Regions from separate parts of the Dactylosporangium sp. NBC_01737 genome, predicted to be linked through region 1. Evidence: riboswitches for the same ligand, from Rfam matches in the RefSeq annotation. Region 1 holds a riboswitch; the other holds the start of a gene.
The links. Region 1 has a riboswitch for ZMP and ZTP ahead of OHA72_RS08170 (bifunctional 5,10-methylenetetrahydrofolate dehydrogenase/5,10-methenyltetrahydrofolate cyclohydrolase). Riboswitches for the same ligand answer to the same signal wherever they lie in the genome.
Positions count from the first base shown of each region.

Region 2: it holds a riboswitch for ZMP and ZTP, as region 1 does, so the genes downstream of both, OHA72_RS43720 (hypothetical protein) here and OHA72_RS08170 (bifunctional 5,10-methylenetetrahydrofolate dehydrogenase/5,10-methenyltetrahydrofolate cyclohydrolase) in region 1, are expected to answer to the same signal.

Region 1 is NZ_CP109153.1:1,882,913-1,886,777, forward strand. Features, by position in the region: gene yidC (membrane protein insertase YidC) at 1-79, shown strand, start outside; gene OHA72_RS08165 (Jag family protein) at 195-842, shown strand; ZMP/ZTP riboswitch at 1,804-1,888, shown strand; gene OHA72_RS08170 (bifunctional 5,10-methylenetetrahydrofolate dehydrogenase/5,10-methenyltetrahydrofolate cyclohydrolase) at 1,901-2,767, shown strand; gene rsmG (16S rRNA (guanine(527)-N(7))-methyltransferase RsmG) at 2,855-3,532, shown strand.
Region 2 is NZ_CP109153.1:9,553,076-9,556,940, reverse strand. Features, by position in the region: gene OHA72_RS43730 (pyridoxamine 5'-phosphate oxidase family protein) at 1-181, opposite strand, end outside; gene OHA72_RS43725 (hypothetical protein) at 263-790, opposite strand; ZMP/ZTP riboswitch at 859-944, shown strand; gene OHA72_RS43720 (hypothetical protein) at 974-2,044, shown strand; gene OHA72_RS43715 (hypothetical protein) at 2,004-2,582, opposite strand; gene OHA72_RS43710 (hypothetical protein) at 2,575-3,162, opposite strand; gene OHA72_RS43705 (hypothetical protein) at 3,210-3,464, opposite strand; gene OHA72_RS43700 (GDSL-type esterase/lipase family protein) at 3,479-3,817, opposite strand.

The DNA of each region.
Region 1 (3,865 bases):
CCGGGCGCTCGCCCCGAAGCCCGGCGCCAAGCCGATCAACCCGAAGAAGGGTGGCGCCGCGAAGCGGCAGTCGGGTTGATGCGACCACGCCGGTCCCACCCCTCACCCCGGGACCGGCGAGCGGGCGCTCCCTGTGCACCACCACCCCTCACCGACGACCTGTGACGGCGCCTCGGCGCCCCAAACAAGCGGAGATGAGTTTCGTGACCGACACCACCAGTGATCTCGACGCGCGCGGCACCAAGGGCGACGCTCTGGATCAGGACGCCAACCTCGAAGAGGTCGAGGACGGCGACGACGCCGGCGAAGGCGAAGGCGACGGCGACGCCACGCCGGCAGCCGCCGGCGGCAACGGCCGAGCGGCGGCCGACCTGTTCCGGGAGAGCGAGATTGCGGCCGACTACGTCGAGGGCCTTCTCGACATCCTCGACTACGACGGCGACATCGACGAGCTCGTCGTCAGCGGCCGTCCCGTCGTCGAGGTCGTCGAGGGCGGCGACGGCTCCGGCCGCCGCCTCCAGGCGCTCGTCGGCCAGCGCGGCGCCACCCTTGAGGCGCTGCAGGAGCTGAGCCGCCTCGCGGTCTTCCGGCAGACGGGCTCCCCCAGCCGTCTCCTCCTCGACGTCGGCGGCTACCGGGCCCTGCGCCGCAAGGAGCTCGGCGCGATCGCCAAGAACGCCGCCGAGAAGGTGAAGGAATACGGCGAGGCCGTCAGGCTCGAGCCGATGAGCGCCTTCGAGCGCAAGTGCGTCCACGACGTCATCAACGCGCTCCCGGGCGTGGAGAGCGAGTCGGAAGGCGTCGAGCCGGCCCGCCGGATCGTGGTCCGCCCGGTCGCCTGACGACTCCCGCAACCAGCCGTCGCTGTTCCGCTGTTCCCGTTCTGCCGTTGGCGGGGCGTCCCTCAGGGGGCGCCCCGCCTTCGTCCGTCCGACCCCGCGAGCACGGGCAGCGGGTGCCCGATCGCTCCGCTCTGCGCCCACCCTGTTCGTAAGCGCGACGACCCGGTCGTGGACGGCGACGCTGACGGCCTGACCTCGCCTGCCCCCGGACCGGCCCGCCCGCCCCCCCTCGTGATCGACGGCTCGTTCTGGCCGTTCCGATGACCAGGCGGCGACTTCGATCACGGGCGAAAGAATCCGACAAGGAGTGCGCCCAATCGCGTCGGCTCCGCCCCGGTCGCGTCGGCCGGTTGCGTCGGCCGGTCGCGTCGGCCGGTCGCGTCGGCCGGTCGCGTCGGCCGGTCGCGTCGGCTGGATCGGCGTCGTGCTTTGGCGGTTCGTGATCGAAGGTCGGATCTGGCCGCCGGGGCGGCCCGCACGCGACTTTTGATCAGCGACCGGTGCGTCGACCGCGTCATTCTGTGGGGGCGCGCCGGGTGGCCGGGGTTGCCAGTGATCACGGAATTTCGGTGGATCAGTGGTGGCACGGTAGTTCCGTGGTCATGTGTGATGCGGACTTTGACGGTCGGCTCCATTGCGCCGAGCGGCTCGTCCGCGTCGTGAACGAAGGACGGATCCGGCCGGCGGGGCGACCACGCGGCGACTTCGATCACGAGAGGCAGGATCTGCAGCGCGGCGGCGGGCACGCGATCGCGCCGACGTCGGCGCCGCGCCGTTCTTGCGAGGCTCCTCGTGATCGAAGGCTCGTCCTGGCCGCCCCCGCGACCACGGGACGACTTCGATCACGGAGATCACGGAGATCACGGAGATCACGGAGATTGGGGGCACTGCGCAAGGCGGTGATCCGGGCGGCGTGGGCTTTGTCCCCGCGTGGGCGGGCGGCTCGGGGATCGGGGACAATGGAGACAGACGCGACTGGCGGCACCAGGATGGGACGGACCATCGGGGAGCTCGAGTAGTGAGGGTCGACCGCCTGGGTCCTCACGTCGAGGAGTCGTATGTCCACGACCACTGCCGTACTCCTGCCCGGCGCCCCCGTGGCCGAGCAGATCCTGGCCGACGTCGCCACCCGCGTCGCCGCGCTCCGCGCCCGCGGTGTCGTCCCGTCGCTCGCGACGATTCTTGTCGGCGACGACGATGCGAGCGCCGGGTACATCCGCATCAAGCAGCGCCAAGCGGCGGAGCTCGGGTTCGCGTCGCCGCACGAGCACCTGCCCGCCGACACCACGCAGGATGAGCTGCACGCCGTCATTGACAGGTTCAACGCGGATCCCGATGTGCACGGTCTGCTCATCCAGTATCCGACGCCGAAGCACCTCGACTACGACGTGGCCCTGCAGCGCGTCGACCCGGACATGGACGTCGACGGCATGCACCCGCTGAACCTGGGGCGTCTCGCGGCCGGCATGCCCGGACCGCTCCCCTGCACGCCCGCCGGCATCGAGGCGCTCCTCGCGCACTACGAGATTCCCGTCAGCGGGCGGGAGGTCGTGATCCTCGGACGCGGCGCGACCCTGGGCCGGCCGCTCGCGATGCTGCTCTCGCAGAAGCGGCCGACGGCCAACGCCGCCGTCACGGTCGTGCACACCGGTGTCGCCGATTGGCCGCGGTACACCCAGCGGGCCGACATTCTCATCGCCGCCGCCGGTGTGCCGGGCATCATCCAGCCCGAGCACGTGAAGCCCGGTGCCGTTGTCATCGGTGGCGGCGTCCGGTACGAGGGTCGCCGGCTTCTGCCCGACGTCGACGAGTCCTGTGCCGAGGTGGCCGGTGCCATCACGCCGCGCGTCGGCGGGGTGGGTCCCACCACCGTGGCCATGCTCTTCCGCAACGCCGTCGCGGCTGCCGAGCGACGTTTCACGTGAAACATGGGTCCCGGGCCGCACAGCAGTAGCGGCCCGGGACTGCCCTCGCGGGCCGGCGGGCGGGGCGAGCGTGATTTGCTTGACCGTATGGATGGTGCTGTTCCGCAAGAGGTGCTGCCCGCCGCCGAGAAGGTGTTCGGCGATCGGCTTCCGTTGGCTGAGCGGTTCGCTCAGTTGCTCGTCACCGACGGGGTGATCAGAGGGCTGATCGGGCCGCGGGAAGCGCCGCGGATCTGGGAACGGCACATGCTCAACTGCGCCGTCCTCGGCGATTTGATTCAGTCGGACGCCACGGTCGTCGACGTCGGCTCCGGCGCCGGGCTGCCCGGTATGGTGCTGGCAGTGGCTCGTCCCGACCTGTTCGTCACGTTGGTCGAGCCGCTCGCACGACGTACCGCGTTCCTTTCCGAAGCGGTGACGGCGCTCGGCCTAGAGCGGACCACCGTGGTCCGGGCGCGGGCAGAGGAGTGCGTCGGGAAGCTCCCCCTCGCCGATGTCGTCACCGCCAGAGCAGTCGCACCACTGGACCGGCTTGCCGGTTGGTGTCTCCCCCTCACCGCCGTTGGTGGGCGACTGCTTGCGCTTAAGGGAGCTTCCGCCGCGGCAGAGATCGCCGAGCACGCGGAGGCCCTGAGCCGGCTCGGCGCGGGTGCGCCGTCGGTACACCTGTGCGGGGACGCCGTCCTCGCCGAGCCGACGACAGTCGTCGAGATCGTGCGGGAACGGGAAATCGCGCAGCGCCGGAAAGGCAAGCGCGGGCGGTAAACCCGGGGGCGGGCCGAGAGCGTCCCCGGATACGGGGGAACGCGGGGGTTCGACGATGGACATCAGGAACTGTGGCAGCGGCTGGCCGATGGCGCCGGCGAAACGACTCGGCGGTCTTCTCCGCCGAGTCGACGGCTTTTTGGTCTTCTTGCGGCCGGGTGAGAGTGACAAGACCGACGACGCGCCGATGAGCCATAGCTCAGGCCGCCTGTGCGCCGTAGGCTGGCCGCGCGCCGTTCTTGCGTTCCCGGCGCCGGTCACCGCGGCCAATCAAGACCTCGTGTCGGGCGGTGCTCCGGAGGTGGGCACCGCGTCGCTGACGGCCGGCAGTGC
Region 2 (3,865 bases), 6.3 Mb from region 1:
CGTTCGCCATCGAGCCGAAGACCAGCTCGCCGTCCTCGAAGACCACCTCGATGCCGGAGATCCGCGGCGCCCCGTCGGCGCGCAGGGTGGCGATGGTCTTGTGCCTGTGGGCGTCGAACAGCGCCTGCACCCGCTCAGCGAACTCCGGCGCTGCCTGTTGGACGTCTCGCCATGCCGTCATACACCGATGATCGCACCGATGGCCGGCACCGGGGCTTCGGCCCCGTTGCCCGCCGTCGCCACCCTCGGCACCTTGCAGGCGTTACGGGGTGAAGGCGGTGATCGGTGTGCCGGTCGCCTTCTCGTAGAGCAGCACGTGGCTCAGGTCGACGCGGCGGCCGTCGGGGAGCCTGCGGGTCGTGGGCCACAGCAGGGACCGCAGGCCCTGGTGCTGCACGACGTCGAGTGAGGCGGACGTTTCGAGCTGCTGCCCGTTCGCGTCGCACCAGGCGACGACGGCCGCCCAGAAGCGGTTCGCGGTCTCCCAGCCCTCGACCGTGCGGGGGCCGCACATCGGCAGGAGTTCCTCGACGGTGAGGAGGCCGTCGGTACCGTGGGACGCCGCGTTCTGCAGGTTCTCGATGAACTTCAGCGCGACGATCTGCGCGTCGCCGGGCTGCGCGAGGAGGTCCTCGACGACGGCGAGGACCGCCGTGATCCGGGCGTTGCGCCGTGGTGCGACCTCCATGACCAGGTCCATCATCGGGACCGCGCCGCCGCCGGTCGGCAGCCCGGCGGCGGCCATGAGCCGCTCTGCCGGCGGCAGCGCGCGGCGCTTGAAGAGTCCCATCGGCGTCAACCTTCCCCCGGCCGGCGGTGTCCGGCGGACATGATCATGCCAGGTGGATCGGTATGCTGGGGGTGGCCGGGTACTGGCGAAGGTGGAGCACCACCGGGGACCCGGCCGGATCGAGGGTGTGGCGCCGACCGCCTGGGTGCCTCCGGAAGCAGACGTCCTGCGATCGGAGGCAGTATGAACCTGCGGTATGGCATGAACCCGCACCAGCAGACGGCGACCGCGACGCCGATCGACCCCGGCACCCGGCCGTTGCGGGTGGTGCGCGGGGAGCCGTCGTACATCAACATCCTCGACGCCGCGGGTGCCTGGCAGCTCGTGCGGGAGGCCGCGACCGCGCTCGGGCGGCCCGTCGCGGCGTCGTTCAAGCACGTCTCACCTGCCGGCGCCGCGACCGCGGGTCCGCTCGACGCGGTGACGGCCGCCACATATCAGCTGGACCCGGCGGCGACCGGGGCGGTGACGGGCGCGTACGCGCGGGCCCGTGACGCCGACCCGAAGAGTTCCTACGGTGACTTCGTCGCCGTGTCCGAGCCCGTGGACGAGGAGCTGGCGGACCTGCTGCGGCGGGTGGTCTCCGACGGCATCGTCGCACCCGGATACGAGCCTGGCGTCGTGGCGTCCCTCGCGGCGAAGAAGGGCGGCCGGTTCCTCGTCGTGGAGGCCGACGCGGCGTTCGAGCCACCCGCGGTGGAGGCTCGCGAGGTGTACGGGTTGCGCCTCACCCAGCCTCGCGACGGCGTACCGCTGACGCGGGAACTGCTCACGGATCCGCGGCTGCCCGCTGCGGCCGTCGACGACCTGCTGCTCGGCCTTGTCGTGGTGCGGCACACGCAGTCGAACTCGGTCGCGTACGTCCGTGACGGCATGGCGCTGGGGATCGGCGCCGGGCAGCAGTCGCGGGTGGACTGCACGCGACTGGCCGGCGCCAAGGCCGACACGTGGTGGCTGCGCCGCCACCCGTCCGTGCAGGCGTCATCGGCGCGCATCCAGGACCGGGTCGCGGAGCAGCTCCGCAGGGCCGGGGACGTCCCCGACCCGGCGGCGTGGCTGCGGGCGCTGGACCGGGTCGCGTTCGTGTCCGACGGTGCGCTGCCGTTCGCCGACAACGTCGAAGAGGCGGCGCGGCACGGCGTGCGGTACATCGCCGAACCCGGCGACTCGATCCGGTCGGCCGCGGTGCAGCAGGAGTGCGACCGGCGCGGCATCACCCTCGTCCGCACCGGGATCCGGCTGTTCCGGCACTGAGCGCGGGCCCGCACGGGACGTACTGGTAGAACAGCGGCTCGCCGTCGGCGGCGAACGCCTGCAGGGCGGCGGCGTCGTCGGCGGCGAGCACGTCGGCGACGTAGGCCATCCCGGTGTCGAACAGCGGCGCCGTGTGCAGCACCGCCCGGTCGCCGTCCGGTGCGCGCAGGGTGGCGATCTCGCGGTACAGCACGGACACGACGAGCACCTGCTCCGTGCCCTGAAAACGGACCACCAGCAGCGACGGCGGCCCGCCCGCCGCGCGCGAGAGCTGCTGCACGTCGCGGTCCCAGTGCTGGTCGCACATCAGCGCGCGGCGGGCGCCGGCGACGCGGACCTGCAGGCACGCGTCGCCGGAGCCGGCCCGCTGCCCGAGGACGCTCCATCCGGTCCCGCCGACGGTGCCCTGCCGGAGCAGCTGGGTCGGCCCGGCCGGCGGGCGCGGCCAGTGCAGGTACACGGTGACCGCGGCGAGCAGCAGCACGACGACCACGTCCTTGCGGCTGACCCGCCACCAGGGACGCCGGGGCTCAGACAACGGGCACCGCCCGACCGCCGGCGTCGAACAGCTCCAGCCGGACGAACACCCTGCGCCCGCCGGTCTCGGTCAGGTCGACGGGGAACGCCGTGTTGCGCAGGTGCAGCGCGACGACCGGATGCGCGACCCCGTCGACGCGCCGGGTGGGCGTCTCCACGATCTGGCCGCCCGGCAACGTCGAGCGGACCCGGGTCACCTGGTCGGGCACGACGCCGAACTGCACCAGCTCGGTGACCAGCCTGGTGGCCGGGTCGACGGTGTAGAAGTCCCGCAGCTGCGGCGCCCAGCCGTTCGCGCCGTCGGGGATGCGTGCCGGGCAGTACGGCAGGATCTCGTCGCCACCGCGCGAGGAGGTGTCCCGGTGGAAGATCAGGCAGCCGTCGCCGGGCTTCACCGTGACCGCGTAGCCGTCCTCCCGGTATTCGAGCACTGGATCGACCAGGCTGCCGGGGATCGTCGGCACCACCAGATGCGCGAAGAACAGCACCAGCGCGATGCCGGAGATCCGCAGCGCGTCAGGCCATCGCTGCCACCAGGGCGGCCTCGGCGTGGCGTCGGATGGGCGCAGATGCCGAGACATGGCTCGATGTTAGGGACCCGGCGCCAGGGGTACGCCCAGCGAACCGCTCACGTGGCCGGGGCGGGGCGGACCAGGGCGGCGGCCGCGCGGACGGCGGCCAGCAGGGCGGTCGCGATCACCGCATACCCGGCGCTGGACGGGTGGAAACGGTCGGGGCTGAACAGCGCGGGCTCCGCCGCGAATGCCGCCGCGCTCCGCCCGATGTCCGCGACCCGGGCACCGGCGGCGAGCGCAGCCTGGGTCTGCGCCTGCTGCAGCGCCTGGCTGCCGGCCCGCACCGCGAGGCGCAGCTGCGGCGGCACCCACGGGATGACGCTCAGGTCGGGTGCCGGCGCGACCGCTGAGCACCGGCGGCGCGCAGGTCACGCACGGCGGCGCCGAGCAGCGCCGCGGCCCGCTGCGGCGGGACGAAGTGGGTGAGGTCGTTGGCGCCGACGATGATGAGCGCCACACCGGGCGCCGCCGCCGTCGCCCGCCGCACCTGCTCCGCCAGCCCCTGACTGTCCGCCCCGGGCACCGCGAAGACCCGCACCCGCGTGGGCGTGCCGGCCGCCGTCAGCGAGGCAGCCAGCCGCGCACCGACGGTGTCATCCGGGCTGGAGGCGCCCTGCCCGTATGCGATGGAGTCGCCGAGCACGGCGAGCGTGAGCGTCACACCCGTGGACAACACCGCCGCCGCCCCGTTCCTTCCATGCGATGCCGC